Regions from separate parts of the Spirillospora sp. NPDC048823 genome, predicted to be linked through region 4. Evidence: riboswitches for the same ligand, from Rfam matches in the RefSeq annotation. Region 4 holds a riboswitch; each other region holds the start of a gene.

Region 1 (7,409 bases), on a different contig from region 4:
TCTTGAACGTGGTTGACGCGCGCCCACTCGCGGGCCATGGCGATCCTGTCGGGGCCCGGCGGGTGGGTCAGCCACAGCAGGCGCTCAAGTGCGTCCGGGGTCAGGTCGGAGATGTTGCGCACCGACAACTCGTGCTGCATCGACACGAACGTGGACGGGTCGCGGGTGAGGTTCAGCGCGTGCACGTCCGCCCGCGTCTCGATCTGCCGGCTGACGAGGTTCTGGACGGGGGCGCCGAACTGCGTCCCGGCCGTGACGAGCGCGAGGACGAGCGCGAGGGACCGCGGGTCGCGGGCCCCGGCGCCGCGGCCTCCGGGGCGGTGCTCGGGTGTCGCCGCGGGATCGACTCCCGCCCGGCGCAGGAGGCGCGGAGAGGTCATCAGGAGGTGCAGCAGGCACATGGACCCGGCGACGCCGAGCGCCCCCACGAGCGTGCCCCACAGGACGTCGTTGCGCTTGGCGTGGCCGAGTTCGTGCCCGACGATCGACTCGACCCGCTCGGGCGGCGACTCCAGCAGCGTGTCGTACAGGACGATGCGGCGCGTGGAACCGAACCCGGACACGTAGGCGTTGAGCGCCGTCGTCCTGCGGGAGGCGTCGGCGACGAGGACGTCGTCGACGGGCACGCCGTCCCGTTCGGCCATCGCCAGCAGGTCGCTGCGCAGGCGTCCCTGCTCCAGCGAGTGGAACTTGTTGAAGACGGGCTCGACGGCGATCGGGTAGATGAACGAGACCAGGACGACGAGGAGGAACCCGCCGGCGGCGGCGCCCGTCCACCAGTAGCGCGGGAAGCGGCGCACGACCGCGTACAGGAGCAGCAGGGCGACCGTGTAGATGACCCAGGTGACGCCGAGGGACTTGAGCTGGTCCACGAGCCACGCGGGCCAGCTCTGCGTCGACAGCCCGTACCGGCGCAGCACCGACTCGCTCCAGACGTCGAACGGGAGCCCGGCGACGCGCAGCAGCGTCGTCAGGGCGGCCGCACCGAGGACGACTCTCAGGGTCCAGTGCCGCAGGCGCTCCGGGGAGTGCGGGGGGGCGTCCCCCTCCGACCGGCGGGGCCACCGCCGGCTGCGCGCGGTGACCCGGCCGAGGAACCGTGCGCCCAGCGGGGTGAGACCCAGCGCGAAGATCAGGGCCAGGCCGAGGAGGAGGCCGGCGTAGGCGGGAGGGTTGATGGCCGAGTCGAACGCCTGGGATCGGGCGATCTCGGCGGCGGAGAAGTCCAGCGCCGGATCGGGCTCCACCTGCCCGCCCGCAACCCGATCGGGCAGCGGGTTCCACGGTGTGCTCAGCGCGAGGACGGTGCCGAGGGCGGCGAACAGCGCGGCGGCGGCGACGGCGGCGGCGATCCGGGGCCGCCGCATGGGGCCGGGGTCCCCGTCCCGGCGGGCGCCGGGCCCGGCCCGGTCCGCGTCCGCCTCCGCCTCGCTCATCTGAGCTCCCTCTTCAGGTAGTCGCGCCACAGGGCGGTGAAGCGGTCCCGGGTGAGTCCCAGCACGTCGCTCAGCGCGGTGGCCTCCGGGACGCGCCCGGCGGCGCGGTAGAGCCGCACGAGCGTCGCCTCACCGTACCGGTCGGCGACCATCCGGCAGGCGAGCCAGGCCTCCTGGTAGGACTGGGAGAGGCGTGCGGAGCCGCCGGAGAACGCGTCCGCGGCCGGCAGCGCGGACGGGACGCGTCCCGCGGCGACCTCGCGGTGCAGTTCGCCGGCCGCCGTCCGGACGCCGACCTCAGTCCGGAGGTAGCCGACATAGTCCGCGAAGCCCTCGATCAGCCACAGCGGGGTTCTGCGGTCGCGGGCGCCGCCGGTGGCGACATGGGTCAGTTCGTGGGTCAGGACCACGTCGCGCCCGAGTTCGTTGAGACGGCGGAAGGTGCCGGGGGAGATGACGACGCGGTCCTCGCCGTGGCCGCCGCCGGCGGACGGCGTGACGGTGGCGAGGGCCGCGATGCCGCCGAGGTTCTGGTCCGGACCGGCGAGGGCGGAGGCGAGGCCCGCGTCGGCGGGCACGAGAGCGACGACCCGCCGCGCCCATCCCCTGCCGACGGCGCCGGTGACGACGGGGACGGCCGCGTCCAGGCGTTCCGCGATCTCTTCCAGGCCGGGGGCCCCGGCGGCTGCGGCGTCGCCGATGACGAGGCTCGCGCGGCCCTTGACCACCGTCAGGGGGCCGCCGTCCCAGATGGCGGCGTCGTCCTCGAAGCCGTGGGACGACCCGTCGCCGACGATCGTCCAGACGCCGGAGCCGGGGGCGAGCGCCAGGTAGCGGGTGCGGACGACGTCGCCCCGGTCGAACCCCCGCAACCTGGAGCGCACCTCCAATCGGACGACCGCGACCCCCTGCTCGTCGTCCATCGACTGGGTGCCGATGGCACGTTCCTCCCAGCCGTCCAGGGGGAGCTTGCGGAGGTTGGCGTACAAGCGGGACTGGGCGTCCTGGAACGCGGCGGGGGCGGAGGCCACCGTCGCGAGGAAGGCCGCCGGGTTTCCGTCCTTCACCGCCCGCGCGCGGTTGGCGAGGACGGCGGCGGCGTCCGCGGGGCTGAACGCTCCGGCGGCCTGCGCGGCGTTGGGGGGCGGCGTCGCCTGGGCGTCCGGCGCTCCGTCGTCGCCGGAACGTGTGCCGAGGAGCCCCGCGCCGGCGCCCAGCAGCACGGCGGCCCCGCCGGCGCCCAGGGCGAGTGCCCTGCGGCGCGTGACGGGGCCGCCGTTTCCGGCCTGCCCGGGACCGTCCTCCATGCGCGTGATCCTATGCAGCCGGCGGGGGAGGAGGGGACGTCAGGACCTGTACTCGGGGTAGCCGTAGCCGACGACGGTGCCGGTCGAGCGTTCCCTGACCCGGACGGCGTTGTCGGTGTTGCCCTCGACCGCCTCGATGGTGCCGTCGTCGATCTTCTTGGTCACCATGCCGACGTGGACGATGTCGCCGATGTCCTTGCCGCCGTTCCAGGCGTAGAAGACGATCGCGCCGGGCTTGGGCTCGGTGCCCCAGCGCCCCTGGTCCCGGAACCACTCGGCGTGGGCGATGGTCCAGGCGTCGCTGCCGAACTGGTCGCTGAGGCCGATCTGCTCGCCGATCCATGAGACGAACATGTCGCACCAGGCGGCGTCGTCGTACGCCTGGACGGAGCCGCCGTCGCGCGCGACGGTCTCCTTGGCGCGGGCGGATTCCACGTACCACGTGTTGAACTTGGTCTTGCCGCTGCCGTCCTCCGCGATGCCGACCTGCGCCCTGGCGAGCTCGATGGCCTCGCCGGCGGTGGGCCGCGAATCCTCTGACGGCTTCTTGGGGGCGCCGGACTGCGGTCGGCCCTTTCCGGTGGGCTCGCCCTCCTTGCCACCGTCCTTGGACTTACTCCGGTTCTCGTCCTTGGAGCCGGACCTGTCCTTGGACGAGGACTTGGAACCGGGTGTGGACTTGCCCGCGTCCCCGCCGGCGGCCGGGCCGGCCGCGGCGGCGTGGGTGGGAACGGAGGCGAACGGCAGGACCGACGCCTGCGCGGTGGCCGCGGCGGTGCCGAGAACGGCGGCGCCGACGATCACGCCGCCGGCCGTCCGCCAGGTGATGGCCAAGGTACTGGGCTTGCGGTGCTTGCCCGGAATCTTCTTGCGATGCGCGCCTGGCATGGGGGATCTCCTGACTTCCATGCCGCCTACCGGGTTAGCTGACGGGTTCGGGCGTGGAAGCCGCCCTACGGCCCGCTGGGCAGGCCGATTCACCCCGAAAGGACACAGTGGGTCCCCGGCTCCGCGCTCCCGTGCGTCTGGGCACGGTGAACCGCGGACTCGGCGGTGGCGGCCCGGGGGCGGGCACGCCGGTTCGGATGGGGGTTCCGCCGGGCGGGGGCGCCCGTGCGGAAGGAAGGGAAAGCCGGGCGTGGCCGCACTCGGGCGGCCACGCCCAGGTAACGCTGCGGGTTTCTCTCCTTCTTCTTCCAGACGCCTACCGGGTTAGCTGACGGGTTCGGGCGTGGAAGTGGCCCTACGGCGGGCTCCCACCGTTCGGCGGTGAGAGACGCACCGATTCACCCCGGGTGCCGGAATGCCCGTCCAGGGACGGTCCCTGGACTCCGGCGGATATGGGTCCCCGGTTCCGCTCGTCGGCGGATTCGGCGCTGCCGCTGCGATCCTGGGGGCGTGATGGGGCCCGTGCGCGGGACCTGTCTCCCGCGTGCGAAAGAGCGGCGCCTGATGTTGTGTGTGCGGACGGCGGCCCGTTTGCGGGGACCGTCCTGGGCCTGATCCGCGGGATCCGCCGTGGCAGCGCTCTCAGCGCCATGCACGCTGCGGGCGTGCGCACGGTGGGCCGGGCCGGCCGGGTCTGCTGGGAGACCGTCTGCGGTACCCGTCGGGTACCGGGGGGCGACGCGTGGATCGTGCCGCCGGGGGGAGCGGCACGTGGCTCGCGCCGCAGTCACGCGGCAGCTGGATGTGCCGCGCGGGGGCCGTTGCGCCTGGTGGGCGCCTCGGGGCCACGGCGTCTGGAGGGCGCCGTGAGTGGTGACAACGTACCAAAGCCCCAACAGATGGCAAACCCCCCCAAAATCAACAACGGACCAGGTCAAGCCTGGTCCGCTGTCACAAAGGGCTCCGTCACGCCCATCGCGGGCGCTCCGGTGCGGGGCGTCAGGGGCGCCCGGCGCCGTAGTAGTTGCTCAGGTAGTAGCCCGAGGTGATGCTCACGACCTCGACGTTCTTGCCGGTGCGCGGCGCGTGGATCATCTTGCCGCCGCCCACGTACATGCCCATGTGCCCGAGGCCGCTGAAGAACACCAGGTCGCCGGGCTGCAGGTTGCTCTTGGACACCCGCTTGGTGGCGGCGTACTGGGTGTTGGTGGTGCGGGTGATGTTCACGCCCGCCGCGGCCCACGCCTTCATCGTCAGGCCGGAGCAGTCGTAGGAGTTCGGGCCGGTGGCGCCGTAGGAGTACGGCTTGCCGAGCTGGGCGTAGGCGAAGTTGAGCGCCACGCGGGCCGAGCCGCTGGCCGGGCCGTTGTAGGTGCCGCCGACGCTGCCCGAGCCGCCGGACGAGGTCCCGCCGCCGAGCCGCCGCAGCAGGGCCTTCTGCTTGGCGACCTCCTTGTCGAGCTTCTTCTTCTGCTCCTTCAGCTCCGTGCTCTTGGCCTTCACATCGTCGTAGGAGGCCTTGGCCTGCGCCTCCTCGCGGCGGAGCCGCTGGGCGGTCGCGAGGAACTGGGTCAGCTGGGAGCTGCGCTCGTGCGACAGATGCGAGAAGACGGCCGCCTGGTCCAGGATCGCCTGCGGGTCGCCGGTGCCGACGAAGCCGGTGACGTTGGCCGTGTCACCGTTCTTGTACGCGGCGGCCGCCATCTGGGCGATCTTGGCGCGCTGCTCCTCGAAGGCGGCCTGCTCCCGCTTGCTCGACTTGCTCGCGACCTTGTACTTCTTCTTGGCGATCTTGAGCTTCTCGTTGAGCTGGTTGAACTTCTCGACCTTCTGGTCCATCTCCTCGGCCAGCTTGTCGAGCTTCTTCTGGACCTGCGCCCTGGTCGGCTCGGGCTCGGCGTGCGCCACGACCGGGGGAGACGCGAGGGAGACCGTCAGCGTCAGGCACGCGACGGCCGCCAGGCGACGGGAGGCGCCTCTGTTCGCCGCGCCCCCTCGCCGGTCGCGCTCGTGCGCTGCTTGCCCGATGAGATCATTGGCCACGGTCGGTTTCGCCCCTCTCGTCCACGACAGTCAGCGGATGACATTAGCGATACGCAACAACCGTCACAACCGGTTCATCACTCTTTAGCTGGCTTAACTCGGAATAAGCGCCATCCGTGCCGACGTGATCACACAGCGCGATAAAGGCGTCATGGCGGGCGTCCTGATCGCGGCCGCCGCGCGCCGCCCGGCTAGGAGCGGCCGAGGCGGCGCAGCAGCAGCGTGGACGGGCAGGGCCGGGCATCGGCGCGGCGCGCTGCGTCGGCCACCTCCCGGTCGGACGAGACCACCACCACCGCGCGGCCCTGCGGCTCCGCCCGGACCAGCTCGCCGATCAGCTCGTCGGCGGTCTGCCCGGGACGGCTGAACAGCACCCGGACGCCGCGCGGCGCCGCGATGGCCACCGGCGCGTCCAGCTCCGCGCCGTCGAACACGCACGTCACCTCCGCGCGGGTCTGCGCGGCCAGCCCGCCGAGCCCCGACAGCAGCCGGCTGCGCTGGTCGGCGAGCGGCAGTTCCCCGTACCCGGTCTTGGTGACGTTGTAGCCGTCCACGACGAGGTGCACCCGCGGCAGGGTCAGCAGCCGGTCGAGCAGCTGCGGGTCACTGTCGGACAGGGCCCGGCCGGGGAGCGCGCGGTGCGCCTGCCGATCGGGCTCCAGGCCGCCGACCGCGTCCGCGGGACGGCCGATGGTGGAGGGCAGCGCCAGCTCCCGGCGGACGCCCTGCGCCGCGTCCAGGAGCGTGTCGAGCAGCATCCGCAGCCGGACGTCGTCGACGTTGCGGCCCTCCCGCGCGGCCCGCTTGGCCGCCTCGGCGGCGGCCTCGGCCTGCACGGCACGGGCGCGCAGCCGGCGCAGCTCCTTCTCGGACGCGGCGGTCGACTCGCGCGCGGCCGCCTGCTCGCGGCCGGCCTCCGCCGCGACCGCGCCGGCCCGCTCCTCCGCGGCCCGGAACCTGGTGCGCGCCTCGTGCAGCTTGCGGCGCAGCTCCGCCACCTCGGCCTTGGTCTCGCGCAGTTCGGCGCGCAGCCGGTCCACCTCGGCGCCGCGGGCGCTGCGGGCGGCGGCGAGTTCCTCCTTGAGCGCGGCGACCCGGCGCTCGGCGGCCTCCTCCTCCGAGGCGGTCGCGGAGCGGTCCAGCTCCTCGCGCGCGGACTCGACGAGGTCCGTCCAGCCCTCGGGACGCAGCAGGTAGGCCAGCACCGCCACCCGCACAGGGTCGGCGGCCGGCGGCACGTTCCCGGCCTCCACGGCCTCCACCAGGTCGGCCTGCGCCTCGCGCAGCGGTTCGGCGACGCGCCGCCGGAAGGCGGAGTCCTTCTCCAGCACCGCCGCGATGTGCTGCCCGGCGAGCTTGGCGCGCTTGCGGCGCTCGAACCGCGCGAACCGGCGCAGCGGGGCGGGAACCTCGTCATGGGGCAGCGCCCCGATCAGCTCGGCGGCGACCTCGACGACGCTCTGCCGCACGGCTTCGGGGAGCGGCCTGCTCAGACGCACGTCCGGGCGGGCCGGAGGGTCCGTTCCCTCGGATGGACGCGGCCTCTCTGCGGATTCTTCGCAACCGGGGGTCGCTTCGGGGCCGCTGTCGATGATCCCGCTCCTTCCGGGCTTCGCCGCCGGTGGGCTGTGTCTTCCCGAGCCGCCCGCACTTAACCAGCACGAACGTGCAATCGGACGGATCGCGCCGGTCCCCCCGGAGCCGCCCCGTGGCCCCCGGCCCGGCGGGACGTGCC
Region 2 (7,409 bases), on a different contig from region 4:
CGACGGGCTGCTGGACGGCATCGCGGCCCGGGGCGGGGCCGACCTGATCGAGGAGTTCGCCGTCCCGCTGCCGATCCAGGTGATCTGCGAGCTGCTCGGCGTCCCGGCGTCCGACCGGGCCCGGTTCCGGGCGTGGACGGCGGTGCTGACGGTGCCGGCGCTGACCGCCGAGGCCCGCACACGGCGCCGCGACGTCGCGCGGGAGTTCAACGACTATTTGACCGGGGCCATCGCCGAACGGCGGGCCGCCCCCGGGGACGACCTGATCAGCGGCCTGATCACCGCCCGCGACGGGGACGCCGCCCTCACGGGGGCCGAGCTGGTCAACGGCATCGCGCTGCTGCTCATCGCCGGGCACGAGACGACGGTCAACCTCATCGGCAACGGGGTGTTCGCCCTGCTCCAGGCGCCCGCCCAGCTGGAGCTGCTCCGGTCGCGGCCCGAGCTGCTGCCGTCCGCGATCGAGGAGCTGCTGCGGTACGACGGCCCGCTGGAACGGGCGAGCCACCGCATCGCGGTGGAGGACATGGAGATCGCCGGGACGCCCATTCCCAAGGGCGCCTGGGTGCACGTCTCGCTGGGCGCCGCGGACCGTGATCCCGCGGTGTTCGACGCCCCCGACCGGCTGGACGTGACCCGCGCCCCCAAACGGCACGTCGCCTTCGGGCATGGCCTGCACTTCTGCCTCGGCGCGCCGCTGGCCCGGCTGGAGGGCCAGATCGCCATCGGCGGGCTGCTGGAGCGTTTTCCCGGTCTCGACCTGGCCGTGCCGGCCGCCGAGTTGCGCCATCACCGCACCGGTTCGATCGTCCGCGGACTGATCTCCCTTCCCGTGCGGGTGTCGGCTTCTCGGCCGTGAACGTGCCGTCGGCGGCCGGGTTCCGGCCGGTTCGGCCGCGATCGGCCGGGTGACGCGGCGGTGATGCCGACGCCGCCGCGGATTTCGGCCTGGACGAGGACGACCTGCGCTCCCGGTTCGAGTTCTACGAGCCCTTCGTCACGGATCACTGAACGGCCGCCCCGCCGCGCTGCGGGCCGCCCGTGGCGGGCGGACCACCGCCTCCGGCGGTCGCCGGAAATCGGTGGGCGCCGGTGTCCGGTCGGGCCCTCCGCCGTTCGTCTTGCTGGTGAAGAGCGGAACCGTCCACCACCGTAAGGAGCGGGCCATGAACCCGACCCTCAACACCATCGACATCGTGGTGTCCGACATTCAGGCCACGATCGCCTTCTACGCCCGGCTCGGCCTGACGTTCACCATCGACGAGGCCTACCCCGACCACGCCGCCTGCGACCTGCCGGGCGGACTTCACCTGATGCTCGACACCGAGAAGTTCCGCGCCTCCGCGCAGACCTCCGGCTGGAGCCGCCCCTCGGGCGATCCGCGCAATTTCCTGGCCTTCGAGTTCGGCACTCCGGCCGATGTCGACGCCAAGTACGCCGAGCTCACCGGTGCCGGCTTCGCCGCCGTTCAGGAACCGTGGGACGCCTTCTGGGGCATGCGGTACGCCACCGTGCTCGACCCCGACGGCAACGGCATCGACCTGTACTGCCCCCTGCCCGCCGAGCAGGCGTCCGCGGGCTGACTGAGGGGTTGCATCCGGTACCGGGGTACAGGTTTATCGTCGGTGTATGGAACTGGAACAGGTACGACCCGGGCCGGGCGAGGCCGGGTGGGCGCCGCAGGCGTGCACCCTGCCGACGGCCGAGCGGCCGCTGCGGGAGGCCGAGTTCGACGCGCTGTTCGGCGAGGCGGTGACCGAGGTGCGGCCCGCGGGGCCGGGACGCGTCCGGCTGGTGCTGCGGTCCGAGCCGGACGTGGCGGGACGGGCGGCCGAGCTGGCGGTGCGTGAGACCGGCTGCTGCTCGTTCTTCACCTTCACCCTGACCGCGGCCGGCGGCGCGCTGACGCTGGATGTGAGCGTCGCGGGCCGGCACGCCGAGGTGCTGGACGCGCTGGCCGCCCGGGCGGCCGAGCTGGCGGGCCCGGGGAGCCGGCGATGACCGGGCCCGCCGTCACCGGCGGGCCCGGCGCGTCCGGAGGGTTGCGCAGCGGGCAGGTCGCCGAGGCGGCCGGCGTGAACCTGCAGACGCTGCGGTACTACGAGCGGCGGGGCCTGCTCGCCGAGCCCGAGCGGACGCCGGGCGGGCACCGGCTGTATCCGGCGGAGGCGGTGACGCTGCTGCGGGTGATCAAGACCGCGCAGCGGCTCGGGTTCACCCTGGAGGAGGTCGCCGAACTGCTGGACGCCGGGACCCACCGGCACCGCCGCGCCGACGCCGGGTTGCAGGCGCGGGCGAGCGCCAAGCTCGCCGAGGTCGAAGCCAAGATCACCGATCTGCGCACCATCGCCGACACGCTGCGCCGAGCCCTGGACGCCGGGTGCGACGACCTTGTCACGTGCGCCGGGGAACGGGGCTGCCCGCTGCCGTTCGCCGACCTGGCCGCCGGCCCCGGTGCCATGGGCACGAGCCTCTCAGGGCGGCACGGTCAGTCGTCCTGGCCGACGTCGAACTCCCAGTGCCACGGTTCGTACGGGTTGCTGTAGGCCCAGGCCGGGTGGATCCAGCCGTACTTCTCAGAGTTGTCCTCCAGCCACTTGAACTGGGGTGAACCGCCGTCCTGAACGCCGTCGCACAAGTCGACGGAGATGCCGATCCCGTGCTTGCTGTTGCCCGGGCGCGCGGCGTAGCCCGCCGGCATGGTCCGGTACAGCTCCTCCTGCTTCTCGTAGCCGCGGTAGGAGCTCCGCACGCACATCTCGTCGCCGAAGTGCTCCTGGTAGGCGGCGTTGAGCTTGTAGAACGCCACCGCGGCGTCGGCCCGCAGGTGCTCGTCCCGCTGGGGCAGCGGGCAGAGTTCGCCGACCGGAATCCGGCCGTTGGGGTAGCCGTGCTCGGTGGCCTCTGACGGCTTGCAGTCGTCCGGCGGTTCGCTCGGCGCTTCCTCGGCTCGCTGGGAACCCGTTCGTTCGGCACGGTCCGCCGGGTCCTTCGCCGAGACCTTCGCGGAGGCGGGGACGCCGGAGTCGCCCGAACCTCCGTCCAGCGGCATCAGCGCGAGGGTGCCGGCCAGGGCACCGGCGAGGACGGCGCCCATCAGCGGCGCGGGGTACTTGGCGTTCCTGACGTGCCGACCTGTCACGGCATCTGCTCCTTCCATACCGCCTACCGGGTTAGCTGACGGATTCGGACGTGGAAGTCGCCCTACGACGCTCCTCGAACATGGAGGGAAGGCGTCGATTCACCCCTGCGAGGCGGCACAGGCAGGTCGGCCTGGACGTCACTCGCGCTGGTTCCCCGGCTCCGCAGATAGCGGACTCGGCGCGGCCGCCCCCACCCTGGGCCGTGGGCTGAGGATGTGGCGGCTCACTGGTCGATGGCCACGGCGCCTGGCGGGCGCCGAATTCGGACAGAAGGTATCAAAAGCTCAAGAGAATGCAAACATGCCACAAACCGACGGCATCCCAGGTCAGAGCCGGTGAAGACCGGGTCTCCGTCCGACCGACCGTGATCACCGGATCTCACGCCGTGATTACACTTCCGTCACGCCGGGACCGGTCCCGGTGGATGACCCCCGACCATGGTCCAGTGAGTCCGGCGGCGGGAGGGGGACGGCGGTGGAGCCGCTTCGGCGTGGTGATCCGCACCGGGTGGGTCCCTACCGGCTCCTCGGCAGGCTCGGCGAGGGCGGGATGGGGGTCGTCTACCTGGCGCGGTCGGGGGCCGGCCGGCCGATCGCGGTCAAGATCGTCCGGCGGTCGAAGGCGGGGGAGCCCCGGTACGCGGCCCGGTTCCGCCGCGAGGTGGAGGCCGCCCGCCAGGTGTCGGGGGTGTTCACCGCGCCGGTGCTGGACGCCGACCCGGACGCGGCGCCGCCCTGGCTGGTCACCGCCTACCTGCCGGGGCTGTCGCTGCGGGAGGCCGTCGGCGGCTTCGGCCCGCTGCCGCCGGACGCCGTCCGCCCGCTGGCGGCCGGGCTGGCCGAGGCGCTCGCGGACATCCACCGCGCGGGCGTGGTGCACCGCGACCTCAAGCCGGGCAACGTGATGCTGACCGCGGGCGGCCCCCGCGTGATCGACTTCGGGATCGCCCGGCCGGAGGACGCGACGGCCGTCACGCGCGTGGGCACGCCCATCGGCACCCCCGGGTTCATGGCGCCCGAGCAGGTCCGCGGGGAGAAGACCGGGCCGGCGGCCGACGTGTTCTCGCTGGGCGCGACGCTGGCGTACGCGGCGACCGGGGCGGAGCCGTTCGGGTCCGGGCCGGCGCGGTCGCGCGACCTGCGGGCGCTGACCACGCGGGCGGACCTGGACGCGATCACCGAACCCTGGCTGCGCGGCCTGATCGGGGCATGCCTGCACGCCGACCCCGGGCTGCGCCCGTCCGCCGCCGGGGTGCTGGAACGGCTGGGACCACCGGATGCGGAGGGGCCGTCCCTGCTGGGCGCCCGGTGGCTGCCGCCGGCGATCGCGGAGGAGATCGACCGCCGGACCGCCGAGGCCGAGACGCTGACGCGCCCCCCGCCGGGCGACCCGCCGGACGCGGACCCCGCGGTCGGTCAGGCGCCGACGGAGGACCCGGACGATTCCGTCCAGGGCACGGCGCCCCCGCCGCAGGGCGTCACCCGGCGGACGGTCCTGGCCGGGGTGGGCGCGGGCGTCATGACGGCGGGCGGCCTCGGGACGTTCCTCTGGCGCCGGACCCGGGACCGGCAGGGCGGCGGCTCGCGGCCGCCGGAGGGGCGGGGCTCCCGCGCGCCGCAGGGGCCGCCACCCGAGGGACGCTCCCGGTGGACGCGCCGCGTCAGCGATGACTCCCTGGCCCTGGCCGCCGCCGACGGGGTGCTGCTGGCGGACGGGATCGAGAAGGACGGGGACGACAGCACCGGGATCGTCCACGCGCTGGATGCGCGCACGGGCGAGGTGCTGTGGAAACGCGACGGCGGCTTCTCCGCCGCGGGCGACGGCGGCGTGACGTACCTGACCCTGAACGAGGGCAGGGAGATCAGCGCAGTCCGCTCCAGGACGGGCGAGGTGCTGTGGACGCATCAGGTCGACTTCGACAGGCTCCCGACCGGGGAACCGGCGGCCGCCGGCCCGGTGGTCGTCTTCGGGCGCGAGGAGATCACCGCGCTGGACGTCGCCGGCGGCGGGCGGCGCTGGACGTCCGGGGCGTCCGCCCGGTCCGGGCTCTCCGCGGCGGGCGGGCTCGTGCTGGCCCTGTCGCCGGAGGCCCTGGCGGGCCTGGACGCCCGGACCGGGAACACCCGCTGGACGTATCCGCTGGACTACGGCGACTTCCAGATCACCGGCGAGGGCATGGTCTTCGCCTGCGACCGGTTCGGCACGCTGCACGCGATACGCGCCGGCGACGGCGCTCTCGTCTGGCGGCGGCGGAACGTCGGCGGCTGGGGCAGCCAGGTGGGCGGCGGACGCTTCTACGCCGAGGGACGTGACGGCGTCGTGCTCGCCCTGGACAGCACTACGGGGCGGCAGATCTGGTCGCGCACGCTGACGCGGCTGAAGGACGATCCGCGCCGCCAGGCGACGGCCTACCGCCTGTCCGGCACCACCCTCTACGTCATCTGCGCCGACGGAAACCTCTACGCGCTGGACACGGCCGACGGCCGCGTCCGGTGGACCTACGGAACCGAGAAATCCATCCGCGTCCAGCCCGTGAGCGCGAACGGGCTGGTCTTCATCGGCGCCGGGGACGGCAGCGTCCGCGCCGTCGCCGCACCAAGCTGAAGGGAAGGGACCACGTGCGACCCCTTGAGCCGGACGACCCACGCTCGGTCGAGACCATGGGACGGCGGTACCGCGTCCTGGCGCGCATCGGGTCCGGCGGGATGGGCGTGGTGTATCTCGGCCGCTCCGCCGCCGGTCGGGCCGTGGCGATCAAGATGGTGCATCCCGAGTTCGCCGCCGACCACGACTTCCGGGCCCGGTTCGAACGCGAGGCGAAGGTCGCGCGGTCGGTCGGCGGCGGCTTCACCGCCGCGGTGATCGACGCCGATCCGGGCGCGGAGGTCCCGTGGCTGGTGACCGAGTTCCTGCCGTCGGTGTCGCTGCGCGACGCCGTCCACACGGCTGGTCCGCTCGCGGCGGACGCGGTGTGGGCGCTGGCGGCGGGCGTGGCGGAGGCGCTCGTGTCGATCCACGGCGCCGGCGTCGTGCACCGCGACCTGAAACCCGCGAACGTCCTGCTGACCGCGGACGGCCCCCGCGTGATCGACTTCGGCATCGCCCGCGCGGTGGACTCCTCGTCCATCTCACGCCCGGGCGAGCAGGCGGGCTCCCCGGGGTTCATGTCGCCGGAGCAGGTGGCGGGGGTGACGGCCGGGCCGTCCGGCGACATCTTCTCGTTCGGGTCGACGCTGGCGTTCGCCTGCACGGGCCGGGAGCCGTTCGGTGAAGGCCCGTGGCACGCGAAGATGCTCCGCATCCAGTCCGAGCCGCCGCGGCTGGACGGGATCGCCGACGACGGCCTCCGCTCGCTGATCGAGTCGTGCATGGAACTCGACCCGGAGCGCCGCCCCACCGCCCGACGCCTGGTGGAGAACCTGTCGGGCCGGGGGGAGGGCGGCGTCCCCCTGCCGTCCGCCGTCGTGGCCGAGATCGACAGGCGCCGGACCGAGGCGGAGAACCCGCCGCCCGCCCCGCCGCCGCAGCCCGCCCCGGCCCCGCAGCCCGTCCCGCCGCCCTCCGGACCTGACCTGCGCCGCCGCGGTCCGGTGCTCGGCGCGGCGGGCGCGGCCGTCCTCCTCACCGCCGTCGTGATCCCGGTCGCCGGCTGGTACGCGTTCCGCGGGGACGGCGGCGCGTCGGCCGCCCCCGCGCCCACCGCGTCGGCCGCGCCCGCCTCACCGTCGGCGTCGCCCACCTCGACGGCGACGCGGGCCGAGATCACCTTCTCCATCGAGGGCGACGGCAGGATCGGCTCGCTGACCTACATGGTGAACGGGAAGTCCACGAAGCTGGAGAAGGTGCGGCTGCCGTGGCGGAAGACGGTCCCGATGCCCGAATGGCCGCCGCGGATCTCGTGGAAGCTGACGTACCGCGCACCGGCGGGCGGGGCCTCCCACACGGTCGCCGTGGACGGGAACGTGATCATCGCCGGCCGGGGCAGCGCGGGCAGCGACATGGCCGCCGAAGGCCTGTTCTGACGCGCATCGCCACACGGGCGCCGGGCCCCCTCCCGCAGGCCCAGCCCGTCCGGGAGGGGTCCCGCGCGGCCTGCACCAGGATTGCCGCCATGCGGGAGAGACTCAGGACGGAAGTCCACCAGATCGCGGGCGCCATCGCGTTCGAGACCGTGATGCGCTACGGCGACGCCCTCGCCAGATCGCCGCACGCCGAGCAGACCATGGAGACGACGGCGCGCCGCGTGGCCACCGAGGTCGCCGGCGC
Region 3 (7,409 bases), on a different contig from region 4:
CGGGTACCCGCGCGGGCATCTGGACGCAGGGGTGCACGCTGCACTGCCATGGCTGCCTGTCGCGGGACACGTGGGACGCCGACCCGGGCAGGGCCGTCCCCGTCGAGGCGGTGCTCGGCTGGCTGGACTCCCTGCCGGGACCGGTCGATGGGGTCACCGTCTCCGGTGGTGAGCCGTTCCAGCAGCCGGGCGCGCTGGCGGCTCTGCTGAGGGGGATCCGCGCGTGGCGAGACGACCGCGACCGTGAGACGATTGAGGTGGACATATTGGTTTACAGCGGATATGTCTACTCTCGGCTCGCCCGCATCGGAGAGACGCGCGAGATCCTGGGCATGTGCGATGCCGTGATCACGGGCCCGTACGTCGACCGGCTCAACCCTGGGGGGCGACACCCCGAGGGTGGCTCTCTACTCTGGAGAGGGTCGGCTAACCAGCGCGTCGTACCGCTGTCCTCACTGGGACGCGAACGGTACGGGGCACTGGCCGACATCGGGAAGACTGGAGATGAAACAGGGCCCCGAGTACAGGTGTCCGTGGACGAAGGGCCGGAGGGAAGGCGGGTGTACTACATCGGGATCCCGCGAAGGGGTGACATGGAGCACCTCACGTCGAGGCTCGACCGCGCCGGGGTGCGCTCGGGGGATGTGTCATGGCGACCTTGAACTGTCCTGTCTGTGACGAGCCGTTCCAGCAGGGAGACCTGCTGTGCATGAGCTGCGGGGCCAACCTGGCCCGCGCCGGCGGCGGCGCCCACCGGCAGGCACCGGGCGGGTACGACGACCAGCAGCGGCAGGGCTACCCGCCGCAGGGGGCGCAGGGCGGCCAGCCGTACGGAGCCCCGCCGCAGCACGGCCAGCCGTACCAGCAGGCGCCCCAGCACGACCCCTACCAGCAGCAGGCGCCCCAGCAGCAGGCCCCTCACCAGCCGCCGGGCCCGCCCGGCCAGTCGCAGGACCCGTGGGGGCCGCCGCAGCAACAGCAGCCGCAGCAGGACCCGTGGGGAGCGCCGCCCGTGCCCCAGGCTCCCGATCAGCACGGGCAGCCCCAGCACGGTCAGGCTCAGCACGGTCAGGCTCAGCACGGTCAGGCTCAGCACGGTCAGCCCCAGTACGGTCAGGCTCAGCACGGCCAGCCCCAGAACCAGCAGCACGGGGGTCAGCCGCAGCATGGCGGCGGCCAGCCGCCGATGCCGCAGCAGCAGGCGCCCGGGGACCCGTGGGGAATGCCCCAGCAGCAACCGCAGCAGCAAGACCCGTGGGGGCCTCCGCAGGGGCAGCAACAGCAGCCTCCGATGCCCGACCAGTACCAGCAGCCGGAGCAGCAGTACCCCCCGCAGGACCAGCAGTTCCCACCGCCCCAGGACCAGTACCAGCAGCGAGAGCCGCAGTACCCGCCGCAGGACCAGTACCAGCAGCAGGACCAGTACGGTGTGCCGCAGCCCGGCCCGGCCGACCACCAGTTCGGCCAGCCGCCTCAGCAGCACGGCGGCGGACAGCCGCCGATGCCGCCACCGCACGGCCGTGAGGCGACGCTGCTGCCGCCCGACCACAACCAGGGCCAGCAGCGTCCACCGGCCCCGGACAGCACGGCGTTCATGTGCCCCTACTGCGAGGCGGTGCTGAGCAACCCCGGCGCCGCGCAGTGCGACTCGTGCCTGCGCCCGCTGCCGCAGAAGGGCACGCCCATCCTGCGTGTGATGTTCCCCACGGGCGAGCTGAAGGTCTCCGTCGGGCAGCACCTGGTGCTCGGCCGGGACGCGGGCCAGTCGCCGGTGGCGGCCACGTTCACGCAGTACGACAACGTGTCGCGCCGCCACTCCACCGTGTGGCTCGACCCGTCCGGGACTGCGTGGGTGCGTGACGAGGGCTCCACCAACGGGACGTTCGTCAACGGCGAACGGCTCCCGCGCGGCGTGGAGGCCCCCCTCCGCAACGGGGACCAGCTTCGCCTGGCCGCCGACGTCACCGGGACCGTCCAGCTGAACTGAGCAGCACGGCAAAGGGCGGCCCCGCGGTTCTCACGACCGCGGGGCCGCCCTTTGTCTTCCGCCTGCCCGTCGCCTCGCCGGACCGCCGTGCTGCGCGACCGCCGCGCCGAGGGACGCCGCGCCGAGGGACGGAGACGAACTAGCCGGCGCGCTTGGTGCGGGCGCGCGTGCGCTCGCGCTCCTTCGCGGCCAGCACGACCTTGCGGATGCGGACGGCGCCCGGGGTGACCTCGACGCACTCGTCCTCGCGGCAGAACTCCAGGGCCTCCTCCAGCGACAGCAGCCGCGGCGGGGTGAGCCGCTCCAGCTCGTCACCGGTGGACGACCGCATGTTCGTGAGCTTCTTCTCCTTGGTGATGTTGACGTCCATGTCGTCGGCCCGGGAGTTCTCCCCGACGATCATGCCCTCGTACACCTCGGTCGTCGGCCCGACGAAGAACGTGCCGCGGTCCTGCAGGTTCGTGATCGCGTACGCGGTGGCGGCGCCGGAGCGGTCGGCGACGAGGGAACCCGACGGACGGGTGCGCAGCTCGCCGAACCAGGGCTCGTACGCCTCGAACACGTGGTGCGCCATGCCGGTGCCGCGGGTCTCGGTCATGAACTCGGTGCGGAACCCGATCAGGGCGCGCGCCGGAACCAGGAACTCCAGCCGGATCCAGCCGGTGCCGTGGTTGGTCATCTGCTCCATGCGGCCCTTGCGGACCGCCAGCAGCTGGGTCACGGCGCCGAGGTGCTCCTCGGGAATGTCGATGGTGAGCCGCTCGACCGGCTCGTGCTTCTTGCCGTCGACGACCTTGACGACCACCTGCGGCTTGCCGACGGTCAGCTCGTAGCCCTCGCGGCGCATGTTCTCGACCAGGATCGCCAGGGCCAGCTCGCCGCGGCCCTGCACCTCCCACGCGTCCGGACGCTCGGTCGGCAGCACCTTGATGGACACGTTGCCCACCAGTTCGCGCTCCAGCCGGTCCTTGACCATCCGGGCGGTGACCTTGGTGCCCTTCTCCCGTCCCGCCATCGGCCCGGTGTTGGTGCCGACCGTCATGGAGATCGCGGGCTCGTCCACGGTGATCAGCGGCAGCGGGCGCGGGTCGTCCGGGTCGGCGATGGTGTCGCCGATCATGATGTCGGGGATGCCGGCGATCGCGATGATGTCGCCGGGCCCCGCCTCCTGCGCGGGCTTGCGGGTGAGCGCGTCGGTCATCAGCAGCTCGGTGATCTTCACCCGCTCGATGCTGCCGTCGTGCCGGCACCAGGCGACCTGCTGGCCCTTCTTGATCGTCCCGGCGTGCACCCGGCACAGCGCGATGCGGCCGAGGTAACTGGAGGCGTCCAGGTTGGTGACGTGCGCCCGCAGCGGGACGTCCGGGTCGAAGGACGGCGCCGGGATCGTCTCGGTGATGACCTTGAACAGCGGCTCCAGGTCGTCGCTGCCGGGCATGGCGCCGTCGGCGGGCTTGTCCAGCGACGCCCGCCCGGCGCGGCCCGACGCGTACACGATCGGGAAGTCGATCTGCTCCTCGTCGGCGTCGAGGTCCATGAACAGCTCGTACGTCTCGTCCACGACCTCGTCGATGCGGGCGTCGGGACGGTCGGTCTTGTTCACGACCAGGATCACCGGCAGCCGCGCGGCGAGCGCCTTGCGCAGCACGAACCGCGTCTGCGGGAGCGGGCCCTCGCTGGCGTCCACCAGCAGGACGACGCCGTCCACCATGGACAGCCCGCGCTCCACCTCACCGCCGAAGTCCGCGTGCCCCGGGGTGTCGATGATGTTGATCGTCAGCCCGTTGTGCCGCACGGCGGTGTTCTTGGCGAGAATGGTGATCCCCTTCTCGCGCTCCAGATCGTCGGAGTCCATCACGCGGTCGTCGACGGTCTGGTTCTCCCGGAAGGCCCCGGACTGCCAGAGCATGGCGTCGACCAGCGTCGTCTTTCCGTGGTCGACGTGGGCGACGATCGCGACGTTCCGGAGGTCATCGCGCGTGGTGATGGGCATGCGGGGCTCGCCTTGGGGTGAGAGTTCGGGATCCGCCGCAGAACACGGCATCGGCCATTCTACTTGCCCGTGCCCGCAACCCGTTCGGCGAAGGCCTCCCCACCGGTCACAGGGACCCCGATTCGCCAACTTTGCTCGTTCTTTGTAATCTTTCCGAGATCCGGTCGTCCGAGGCCCCCTCTCCCCGGGGCTGCGACCGGAGCGCCGAATCTCCCGCGAACGGGAGAGCCGGGGACCCAGGTCCCTGGGGTGAATCGACACACGTCGTAGGGCGACTCCTGGCCCGAACCCGTCAGCTAACCCGGTAGGCGCGCGAGGAGAGGAGAACACCGGCTTGGCACCGGCCCCCCGACGGTGGCGGCGCGTCACGCCCGCCGCCACGGCCACGATGCTCCTGATCGGCCTCGGCGCCACCGCGCCCGTCGCCGCCCACGCCACGTCGCCGTTCCAGCTCGCCGCCGCGACCTCCCCGACCCCCACTCCGACGACGGAGGAGGGGCTGCGCAAAAGCCTCGACGCGCTGAACGAAGAGGCCGAGATCCTCACCGAGAAGTACAACAAGACCCGCGTCGACCTGGGCAAGGCCAAGAAGGCCGAGCAGGCCGCCGCCAAGGAGGCCGCGGCGTTGCGCGCCCAGGCCACCCCCGCCCGCGAGCGGCTCGGACGGATGGCGGCCGCGAACTACATGACCGGCGCCCCCGACGTGATCTTCGGTGCCGACGGCTCGGCCGAAGGGCTGGCCGAACGCGCCTACCTGACCCAGAGCCAGATCACCACCGTCCAGGCGCTGCAGAAGCAGATCGAGCAGGCCGAGACCGCGCAGCGCACCGCCGAGGCGAAGAAGGCGCAGGTCGAGAAGGCCGCCGCGGACGCCGAGAAGGCCCGCGAAGCGGCCAGGCAGAAGGTCGCCGAGGTCACGAAGCGGCTGGACAAGCTGACCACCACCCGGGTCAGCGACCCCCGCAGCGGCCTGCGCGCGACCGTGAAGGGATCGGGTGCGCCGGCCGACATGGCCCGCAAGGCGCTCACCAAACTCGGCTCGCCGTACGTGTGGGCCGCCGCCGGGCCGAACAGCTTCGACTGCTCAGGGCTCGTCGTCTGGGCGTACGCCCAGATCGGCAAGCGCGGGCTGCCGCACTACACCGGCGCCCTGTACGGACTCGGTTCCAAGGTCCCCCGGAACCAGCTCCGCTCCGGCGACCTGGTCTACTTCGGCGGCAGCCTCCACCACATGGGCATCTACCTCAGCGACGGCAAGTACCTGCACGCCCCGCAGACCGGTGATGTGGTGAAGATCTCCAAGATGTCCGACCGCTCCGACTACGCCGGCGCGAATCGCATCTCCTGAGAACGTCGGGGGCTTCCCGCGGCGCGGCGGGAAGCCCTCGTCCTTTTTTTGCAGTGCCCTTGGCGGTCGGGCCCTGGAGGGCCCTCCCTTCGGCGGGCACTGCGTGCGATCGCTGCATCGCTCCGGCTCGCCTTGCGGCTCGCTGCGCGATCAGGTTTCTTGCTTCGCTCGAAGCCTGCCTTCGGACGCGATCGCGACGGTTTGGGTCGTCGCGGGGTCGGGGTGGGGGCCGGGGTCGTCCGCCCCTTCGGACGGCGGGCGTCTTGCTTCTGCGGCGGGCCGTCTCAGGTGAGGCCCTGGTGGGCGAGGGCGTCGATTACGGGGAGGTCGCCGGGGAGCCAGGCGACGTCGTACAGCTCGTCCGGGGACAGCCAGCGGAGCGCCAGGTGTTCCAGGGCCTGCGGTTCGCCCTCGGTGATCTGCGCCGTCCACACCCGGAGCACGGCCTGCCCGCTGAGCCGCCAGTCGCCGCCGATCCGGTCTTTCAACCGGATCTTGATGGCGAGCTCCTCGTGGCACTCGCGCACCAGCGCGTCCTCGTCCGTCTCGCCCGGGTCGACCTTCCCGCCGGGCAGCTCCCAGCCGCCCGCCATGTGCGGCGGCTCGGCACGCTGGGCGCTCAGCAACCGCCCGTCGGAAATGATCGCCGCCCCGACCACCACGAGATCGTTCGCCACCGGCTCCTCTTCCCTGTCGTCCCCATCGGCGTCAGACGGCGCTTCCGGCCCGTCCGGTCTCCCGGATGGACTCGACCTGGCGTGTCGCGTCACGGACGATCTCCTCCAGGTGGCCGCCGTGCGCGCCGCGCCAGTAGAGCTGACCGCAGTCGGCGCAGCGGCCGTAGACGTCGTAGCTGCGGCGCGTGCCCAGCTCAAGGTCGCCTTCGATCTCCTGCTTGTCGACCGGGACGAGTTCACCGTTGCAGGCGGTGCAGCGCGTCCACGGGCGGAGCACGGGCGCGAACCGGTCCAGGAGGTCGCGGAGCTGGTCGTCCGGGCGTGAGCCGCGGACGTACGCGCCGAACCACAGTGCGCGGCGGCGGAGGAGCCCGCGGTCCTGGGTGAGCAGGACGCGGCGTTCCTCATTGGCCTGGACGACCAGCGCCGGGTCGTCCATGTCGTTGTGGTAGGCGGTGTCGAGGCCGAGGAGGCGCATCCGCCGGGCCAGCGTGCCCAGGTGCACGTCGAGCAGGAAGCGCGGGGCGGCCTGGCCCGGCTCCAGCGGGACGGGCTGCGGGCGCGGCACCGCCTCCACCCCCACCTCGGCGCCGGGGTCCGGGCGGGCGGCGGGACCGGCCGGTTCACCGTCGACGGTCATCGGACCGGCCTCGGGCAGCGGGACACCGAGCGACTCCACGAGGTGCCCCAGCGTCGAGGTTCCGTCGTAGGCCAGGCGGCTCACGGGCTCGCGCCGCGCGGCGGGCAGGAACATCAGCAGCTCGCCGGCGACTCGGATGGTTATCTCGTGCTCCACGCCGATCAGCATGCCACGCGTCCCGGCGGTTCCCCGCCGCATTTATCGCGTCAGAGGGCCGGGTACGTCGAGCGGGAGGCCAACACGGGGGACGCCCGAAGCCGCTTCGTCCAGCTCACCGAGGAGGGGCTGAGCGTCACCGGGCGTGCGATGGCGGCGTCGCGCGTGGCCCATGAGGAGATCATGGCGGGCGTGCCGCCCGAGGACGTCCGGGACGCCGCCGACGCGCTCCGGGACATCGTGCTGGTCGTCGGCAGGCGCCGGTTCCGGTGACGTCGCCCCGGGCAGGCCGGCGGATCAGCCGCCCGGCCGCCGCGCGGCCAGTTCGCCGACCTTCTTCTGGAAGTCGGGCCGGGCGAGGGGCCGGGTCACGCCCACCCAGTCGGAGCGCTTGTAGGGCTTCACGCCGATCGCCGGGACGCACGTCGAGCAGCTCGCCACGATCATCTTGTTGTCGGCGATCACCATCCCGACATGGCCGGGACTGTTCGACGAGGTCCCCGGACCGGAGTTGAAGAACACCAGGTCGCCGGGCTGCTCGTCACCCTTGTCGATCTTCACGCCGAACGGCCACTGCTGGAAGGTCGTGCGCGGGATGTCGAGGCCGA
Region 4 (7,409 bases):
CGGCGGGCGGCGGAGCGGATCACGGCGTTGACGGAGCAGGTTCACCGGGCGGGGTGACCTGAGTCACAGGGTGGGGAACGGTTGCCTCCGTGAAGGGTCACCGGAAGTCGTGCGGGACCTGGGTCAACGGAAAACCCAGGCAAAGATGTGGACTGTTTAGTCGGTTCTGGGCGAATAGTCCTTCGCTGACGTATGTAGCTTTTTTCTCCCAGGGCATGTGACGCCGAACGGGGGTCAGGGTTGGCGGAAGCGGAGGGCGCCTTCGGGCAGTCCGGGGTACACGTTGCGGACGTGGACGATCTGCGGGGCGCCGCGCACGACCGCGCGGTGCTGTCCGAGGCGCGGGTCGTGCTGGCCCGGCGGCTCGGTGTTCCGACGGGGGAGGCCCTGCAGCATCTGATCTGGCTGGCCCGGGACCTGGACATGGAGCTGTCCGAGGCGGCGTCCCTGCTGGTGAAGGACGGCGGTGCCGGGCCGGTGGGGGCCGTGATCGCCGGGCGCCGCGCGCCCCGCGCCGAGGGCGGCGCGGTGGAGCGTCAGGCGGTGGTGTCGGAGGCGGACGACGTCCTGCGACGGGTGACGGCCGAGGACACCGCGGGAGACGCGCAGATCCTCGGCGCGGTGCCGGACGATCCGGTGGCGCGGGCGGTGCTGGACGCGGCGCTCGACCCGTCGGCCCATTTGATCCCGGTCAGGGGGGCGGACGGGAACGTGGTGGACTTCCTGTTCGCGGATCTCAACGGTGTCGCGCGGGACATGTTCGGGCGCGGCCGGGAGGAGTTGATGGGCCGGCGGCTGCTGCAGATGGAGCCGGGTGCGGTGATGAGCGGGCTCTTCGACGACTACGTGGAGGTTCTGGAGTCCGGCAATAGTTTGGAACGTTCCTCGTTCCTGTACTCCACCGCTCAGGGCGGCCTGACCCGCTCGTCCCGGGTGAGCGTGCGGTGTGTCCCGGTGCCGACGGGCGTCTGCTCGACGTGGCGGTACCACGCCGCCGAGGATCGGACGGTGCGGCGGCTGGAGCGGGTCGAGCGGCTCGCGCTCATGGGGTTCGGCGAGTGGGATCTGGCGACCGGGGAGGCGGAGTGGACGCCGCAGATGCTCGCCAACTACGGGCTCCGCCCCGACGAGGTGCCGCCGATGCCGCACGATCTTCCGAAGGTCGTGGCGGAGGACGATCTCCCCCTGGTCGAGGAGGCCGTGCAGACGATGTTCTCGCGGCGGGAGCCGGTGGAGGCCGAGCACCGCGTGATCGGCCAGGACGGGGCGCCGCGGCATCTGTGGATCTTCGCCGAGCCGGTGCTGGACGAGTCGGGTCTGCCGGTCTCGATCAACATCGTCTCGCAGGACATCACGCGGCGGCGCGGGGTGGAGCGGGCGCTGGCCGAGACCCGGCGGCAGATGCTGAAGCAGCAGGAGCGGATGGCGCAGGAGCGGCGGGTGGCGGTGACGCTGCGCCGCGCGATCCTGCCGGACGACGACGAGGCGGAGCGGCTGCCCGGCCTGGTCACCTCGATCCGGAGCCTGGCTGCGGAGAGCACCGCCCGCATCGGCGGGGACTGGTACGCGACCCGCGTGCTGCCGGACGGGCGGGCGTTGTACGCCATCGGAGACGCGGCCGGGCACGGGCTGCCCGCGGCAGCGGCGATGGCGCGCAGCCGCAACGGGCTGCTGGGCCTCGCGTGCACGGGGGAGCCGGCGGGACGGCTGGTGGGGTGGCTGAACGAGCTGGTCGGCACCATGGATCCGCCGGCGACGGGGACGGCCGTCGTCGGCCATTTCGACCCGGCGCGCCGCGTCGTGGAGTGGACGTGCGCGGGACATCCGCCGCCGATCCTGATCCGGGACGGGTGGGCGGCGCCGCTGGAGGTCGTCCGTGACCCGATGCTCGGCGCGATGCCAGGCTGGGAGTACACGACGATGACCACCCGCCTCGAGCGCGGCGACATGCTCTTCCTTTACACCGACGGCCTCGTGGAGCGCAGGGACGCGGATCTGGACGAGCGGATCGCCCGCCTCACCGCCATTCTGCGGGACACCTCGACGCGGCCGGGGCTGGTGCTGGACGAGGTCCTGGCGCGGATGGAGCATGACCGGGCGGCGGACGACACCACGCTCTTCGCGTTGCGCGTGGAGTGACGAGAACCATGTTTGACCTGCGAAGAGCTCACCGTGTGACTTAGAACTCACCTGAGCGGGGGGCAGACGGCCGGCACAGGGCGGAACGCCGTGTGCCGGCCGTCGCCGTACGCGGGTTCTTTACCTTGTGCCCGGTGGGCCGGAGCCCCGTGGGGAAAGGGCCTGAGGGCCGGTCGCCGAGTGATCGGGAAGACATCCGGCGCTGACGCTGTTGGTGGTGTCTTGGAAGGCCTTTGAGCAGGCAAGACGGAGTTTTGTCGGTGATTTGCTTTCCTTGAGAAGGTTGATACCTTCTATCCGAATCCCGCAGCGCGTCCCATGCGTTGCCACCGGCCGCCCCATGCGCGGCCGAGGATCGCGGAGCGGAACCCGCACGCGATGCGCGCCACAGATGCGCGCCACCTCATCGAGATCCAATCGCTGAGATCAATCCGAAAATCCAGCACCGCATCCCGCGGTGCGAGGCCGAGTCCGTCCCGGTCCACTCGACCGGAACGGAGCCGGGGACCCAGGTTCCAGGGGTGAATCGGCGCGCCGCAGAGTCGCGCCGTAGGGCTACTTCCATGCCCGAATCCGTCAGCTAACCCGGTAGGCGTCATGGGAGACAAGGAGATTCCCCGCATGACCGGTCGCTTCGATCGACTTTCCCTGAACAACATCACCGCCACCCTGAACAGCTTCACGGCCGAGGACAAGGCCGTCAGCGTCGCCGTCAGCGCGGTGCTCGCGGGAGCCGTCGGGCTCGCGATGTTCAACCCCCTCACCGGCGACGCCGTCGCCGAGACTCCGGCCCAGGCGGCCGCCGAGAAGGGCACGGTCTCGTCGAGCGAGTCCGCTGAGCGCTCCGCCGCCGACTACCTCGAGGCGGGCTACAAGGTGCCGCCGCGCGCGGTCAAGGCCTCCGAGGTGCTCGAGCTGGCCGAGGAGCAGGTCGGCATCAGCGAAGGCCAGGGCGGCCAGACCAAGTTCCACGACTGGTACGTGTCGACCCCGCACGCCAAGGCCACCGCCCAGCGCGACGGCGGCTTCTCCGTCGACGCCTACAACGGCGCGCAGTGGTGCAACATGTTCGTCTCGTGGCTCGGAGCCCAGACCGGCGTCAAGAACATGGGCTGGGACGCCTACACCGTCCAGCACGCCTCCTGGTTCGAGGACACCGGCCGCTGGGGCAAGAAGGCCAAGCCCGGCTCGGTCGTGTTCTTCGACTGGGACAAGAGCTCCAGCATCGGTGCCATCGACCACGTCGGCATCGTCGTCAAGGACAACGGCGACGGCACCGTCAGCACCATCGAGGGCAACACCGAGAACGCGGTGCAGAAGAAGGTCCGCGACAAGTCCACGGTCGTCGGGTACGGCTACCCCGACTACGCGGCCTGATCCATCCCGCGATCCACGATCGGCGCGCTCGCGCCTCCGTGATCAGAAGGCGCCCGGCATCCCCGCCGGGCGCCTTCTGGCGTTCCCGGGTGATCTGCCCTCATGTCTGCGTCGAAGGCGGGTAATACCAACCGTTGACAGGCTTTGATCGCCCTTGGACCTTGGCGCGGTGTTCTTGGAAAGGAACCCTGCACGCGTCCGATCGGCGCATGGAAGGGAGCACCTGAGCAGAAGGCCGGATCGGACGCCACTGCCGGAGGCCTGGGGGGCGTCTCCCGGAACTCCAAGCCGTGGAGGGGGAAGCCCATGCGCCCGGATGTGAGTGTAGTGGTGATCGCCTACAACGACGCGCGGAGGCTGCCGCGTGCGGCCGCCTCGTCGCTGGGGCAGTCGCTGGGGTCGGTCGAGACGGTCATCGTCGACGACGCGAGCACCGACGGCACCGCGGAGGTCGCCGACCGGTTCGCCGCCGCGCAGCCGGGGCGGGTCAGGTCCGTCCACCTGCCGTCGAACTCCGGGGGGTGCGGCCGCCCGCGCAACGCCGGCATCGAGGCCTCCACAGGCCGGTACGTGATGTTCCTCGACAGCGACGACCTCCTGGACCGGCACGCCTGCCTCAACCTGCTGGGCGCGGCCGAGGACACCGGCGCCGACATCGTGTCCGGCCGGTGCGACCGGGTCTTCCTGGACCGGCCGCAGGACGCGAAGGCACGCGTCCGCCCCTGGTACCCCTGGCTTTACGAGCGACGCGCGGTGTACGGGTCGCTGAGCGAGAACCCCGATCTCCTCTACGACACGCTGTCGACCAACAAGGCGTACCGCCGGGGCTTCCTGGACGAGCAGGGACTGCGGTTCGTCGAGGAGCTGTACTACGAGGACCTGCTGTTCACCGCCGAGGCGTACCTGGCCGCCGGCCGTACCGCGCTGATCCCGCACCGGGTCTACAACTGGCTGGTCCGGGAGCCGGCGGCGGCGCCGTCCATCTCCAACAGGCGCGCCGAGCTGGCCAACTTCGCCGACCGGCTGGAGATCCACCGGCGCATCGACATGCTGTTCGCGCTGCGCGGCGCCCACGACCTGCGGCGTGCCAAGGACGTCAAGTTCATCAACCACGACCTGCTGCTCTACATGCGGGAGCTGCGCGGTCGTGACCCGGACCACCAGGCGCGGTTCCTGGACCTGGCGGCCGGCTATGTGGCCGAGCTGGACCCCCGGGCGTTCGAGGAGGCCAATCCGCTGCCCGCGATCGCCGCGTACCTGGCGCGTGAGGGAGACCACGCGGGGGCGCTCGCCGCCGCCGAGTACGTCCCCGGCAGCCGGCCGGAGCTGCGCGCGCGGCTCGTCGAGCGGGACGGGCGGGTCTTCTGGGCCGCCGGCCGCCCGGACAGGACCCTCGGCCGCCGCATCCTGGACGTCACCGGCCTCGGCTTCCATCAGCGGCCGCTGAAGGAGCTGTGCCCGGGCAACACGGTGACGCGGCTGGAGACGCGCGCCGGCCGCGTCCGTATGGCCGGGGACGTGCTCAACCCGCTGAACCGGATCCCCGCGGACGCCGAACTGTCCGGCACGCTGGAGTTCGGCGACCGGCGCCGCCCGGCCCGCAAGGCGCGGGTCCGGGCCTCCGTGCGACACGAGGGCGACCGGCTCGCCTGGTGGGCCGAGTTCGACCCGGCGGCCCGGATCCGGCCGATCGGGTTCATCGACCCGGTGTGGGACGTGCGGCTGCGCCTGCGGGTGGACGGCGAGGACGTGGTCACCCGGCCCGGCGCGGGCCGGGGGTCGCCTCCGCTGGACGGCGTCGTCCTGCCCGTCCGGCCGCGGCTGACGCGGCTCGCCGCCGACCGGCTCCGTTCGCGCGTCACCGCGCGCGGGCAGCTGGCGTTCGTCCTGGAGGCGGGCAGCCCTTGGGCGCGGCTCGCCGGCGGGGTCGTGCGCCGCGCCGCCGCGACCCCGGCCGGGCGTGCGGGCCGGCGGCGTGCGGGGGGCCTGGCCCGGCGTGTCCGCCGGACGCTGACCTCGCAACGGACCAAGATCGCCGTGTTCAACCGGGTGCTGACCCGGCTGCCGGTCCGGACGGGGCTGGTGGTCTTCGAAAGCCACATGGGCAAGCAGTACTCGGACAACCCGAAGTACATCCACCGGGAGCTGCGGAGGTCGGGCCGGCCGGTGCGGGCGGTGTGGTCGTACGCCTCGTCCCCGAAGGGGTTCCCCGACGACGCCGGGCTGGTCCGGCGCGGCTCGTGGGCCTATTTCCTGGCGCTCGCGCGCGCCGAGTTCTGGGTGGACAACCAGGGCTATCCGGACGGTCTTCGCAAGCGGCGCGAGACCACCTACATCCAGACCTGGCACGGGTCGGCGTTCAAGCTGATGGGTCTCGACCAGCCGCGGCTCAAGAGCGGCCCGGCGGCCGAGCAGGCCCGGCTGCGGCGGATGGTGGAGCGTTTCGACTGCTTCCTCGTCCGGTCCGGGCATGACGTGGAGACCCTGTGCGGGGGTCTCGGCGTCCGCTCCGAGCTGCTCCCGGCCGGCTATCCCCGCAACGACCCCTTGGTCAACGGCGTGGACGGCGATCCCGAGCTGGCCGCCGAGGTCGCCGCCCTGCGGGACGCGCTCGGGCTGCACGACGGGCGCCGGGCCGTCCTTTACGCGCCCACCTTCGCCACCGGCCCGGACGGGCGTCCGGCCGGCGTGCTGGAGCCGCCGATCGACCCGGAGGTGTTCGCGCGGGAGCTGGGGAAGGACTTCGTGCTGCTCGTCCGGCCGCACTACCTGTGCCGGGCCGACCTCCCGCCCGGCGCCCGCACGGTCATGCGGGACGCCGGCGCCGCGCCCGACGTCACCCTGCTGCTGCTGCTCGCGGACGCGCTGATCACCGATCACTCCTCGATCATGTTCGACTTCGCGCTGCTCGACCGGCCGATCGTCCTGCACCTCCCGGACGGCAAGGACCTCACCACCGGCTACTTCGACCTGGAGCGCCACGCACCCGGTCCGGTCACCCGCACCGGGGAAGAACTCGTCGCCGCGCTCGCGGGCCTGGACGAGGCGGAACCCCTGCACGCCCCCCGGCGCCGCGCGTTCGCCGCGCGTTTCGGCGAATACGACCGAGGCACCGCCGCCCGGACGGTGGCGGACCGCTACTTCCCGCCCGCACGACCGCAACGCCAAGAGGGGAACAGGAATGGCCGCACCGCGTGACGTCTTCATCGTGTGCAACAACACCGACGGCATGGGCGGCCTGCAACGCTGGGCGCACCACATGGCGCGGCTGATGGCGGGACGCGGCGACCGCGTCACGCTCGTCGGGATCACCCGCGGGCCGGAGTCGTACCACCACGGCCGCGACGGCTCCTACGCCGTCGAGGTCCTGCACGAGGACTGGCGTCCGCCCGCGATGGCGTGGCGCCCGAAGAGGCTCCGCCAGCGGATGGACGTGCGGGCACGCGGGCGGGACCTGAGGCGGACGAGGGCCCAGCGGCGCGGCGCCGCCCGCCTGTCGGAGCTCTTCGCCGCGGCCAGGCCGGGCTCGGTCGTCATCGTGGGGCAGGTGTGGGCGATGGAGTGGGTGAGGCTGGCGGACACGTCCGGGCTGCGCGTGGTGGGCATGAGCCACGAGTCGTTCGCGGCCACCCGTGCGTCCTCGCGGTACCGGCGGGTCAAGGAGTGCTACGCGGACGTGGACCGGATGCTGGTGCTCACCGAGGAGGACGCCGACGCCTGGGCCAGGGACGGGATGACCAACGTGGACTACATCCCGAACGCGCTGCACGTCACCCCGGGCGTCCATCCCACGCTCGAACTCCCCGTCGTCGCCTGCGTCGGCCGCCTATCGTACGAAAAGGGCGTGGACATGATGCTGGAGGCGTGGGAGCGGGTCGCCGCGCGCCGTCCCG

The links. A riboswitch is a leader RNA that binds a small molecule or an ion and turns the genes downstream of it on or off. The one in region 4 is predicted to bind cyclic di-AMP.
Region 1: linked by a shared signal. The riboswitch ahead of ACGFK0_RS10230 (CHAP domain-containing protein) and the one ahead of ACGFK0_RS34845 (CHAP domain-containing protein) in region 4 are both predicted to bind cyclic di-AMP.
Region 2: linked by a shared signal. The riboswitch ahead of ACGFK0_RS23040 (D-alanyl-D-alanine carboxypeptidase family protein) and the one ahead of ACGFK0_RS34845 (CHAP domain-containing protein) in region 4 are both predicted to bind cyclic di-AMP.
Region 3: linked by a shared signal. The riboswitch ahead of ACGFK0_RS05245 (NlpC/P60 family protein) and the one ahead of ACGFK0_RS34845 (CHAP domain-containing protein) in region 4 are both predicted to bind cyclic di-AMP.

The regions. Positions count from the first base shown of each region.
Region 1 is NZ_JBICUT010000003.1:565,931-573,339, forward strand. It holds gene ACGFK0_RS10220 (M48 family metallopeptidase) at 1-1,436, opposite strand, end outside; gene ACGFK0_RS10225 (hypothetical protein) at 1,433-2,743, opposite strand; gene ACGFK0_RS10230 (CHAP domain-containing protein) at 2,783-3,631, opposite strand; cyclic di-AMP (ydaO/yuaA leader) riboswitch at 3,640-3,806, opposite strand; cyclic di-AMP (ydaO/yuaA leader) riboswitch at 3,930-4,129, opposite strand; gene ACGFK0_RS10235 (NlpC/P60 family protein) at 4,631-5,674, opposite strand; gene ACGFK0_RS10240 (NYN domain-containing protein) at 5,866-7,167, opposite strand.
Region 2 is NZ_JBICUT010000010.1:94,452-101,860, reverse strand. It holds gene ACGFK0_RS23060 (cytochrome P450) at 1-859, shown strand, start outside; gene ACGFK0_RS23055 (VOC family protein) at 1,167-1,583, shown strand; gene ACGFK0_RS23050 (hypothetical protein) at 1,630-2,001, shown strand; gene ACGFK0_RS23045 (MerR family transcriptional regulator) at 1,998-2,546, shown strand; gene ACGFK0_RS23040 (D-alanyl-D-alanine carboxypeptidase family protein) at 2,489-3,142, opposite strand; cyclic di-AMP (ydaO/yuaA leader) riboswitch at 3,149-3,334, opposite strand; gene ACGFK0_RS23035 (PQQ-binding-like beta-propeller repeat protein) at 3,618-5,747, shown strand; gene ACGFK0_RS23030 (serine/threonine-protein kinase) at 5,762-7,165, shown strand; gene ACGFK0_RS23025 (AAA family ATPase) at 7,255-7,409, shown strand, end outside.
Region 3 is NZ_JBICUT010000002.1:361,234-368,642, reverse strand. It holds gene ACGFK0_RS05265 (4Fe-4S single cluster domain-containing protein) at 1-662, shown strand, start outside; gene ACGFK0_RS05260 (hypothetical protein) at 566-1,516, opposite strand; gene ACGFK0_RS05255 (FHA domain-containing protein) at 1,502-1,987, shown strand; gene typA (translational GTPase TypA) at 2,127-3,980, opposite strand; cyclic di-AMP (ydaO/yuaA leader) riboswitch at 4,173-4,307, shown strand; gene ACGFK0_RS05245 (NlpC/P60 family protein) at 4,315-5,328, shown strand; gene ACGFK0_RS05240 ((deoxy)nucleoside triphosphate pyrophosphohydrolase) at 5,613-6,005, opposite strand; gene ACGFK0_RS05235 (Mut7-C RNAse domain-containing protein) at 6,037-6,813, opposite strand; gene ACGFK0_RS05230 (hypothetical protein) at 6,952-7,074, shown strand; gene ACGFK0_RS05225 (NlpC/P60 family protein) at 7,099-7,409, opposite strand, start outside.
Region 4 is NZ_JBICUT010000022.1:99,152-106,560, reverse strand. It holds gene ACGFK0_RS34855 (hypothetical protein) at 1-57, shown strand, start outside; gene ACGFK0_RS34850 (SpoIIE family protein phosphatase) at 292-2,139, shown strand; cyclic di-AMP (ydaO/yuaA leader) riboswitch at 2,593-2,750, shown strand; gene ACGFK0_RS34845 (CHAP domain-containing protein) at 2,761-3,516, shown strand; gene ACGFK0_RS34840 (CDP-glycerol glycerophosphotransferase family protein) at 3,835-6,714, shown strand; gene ACGFK0_RS34835 (glycosyltransferase) at 6,698-7,409, shown strand, end outside.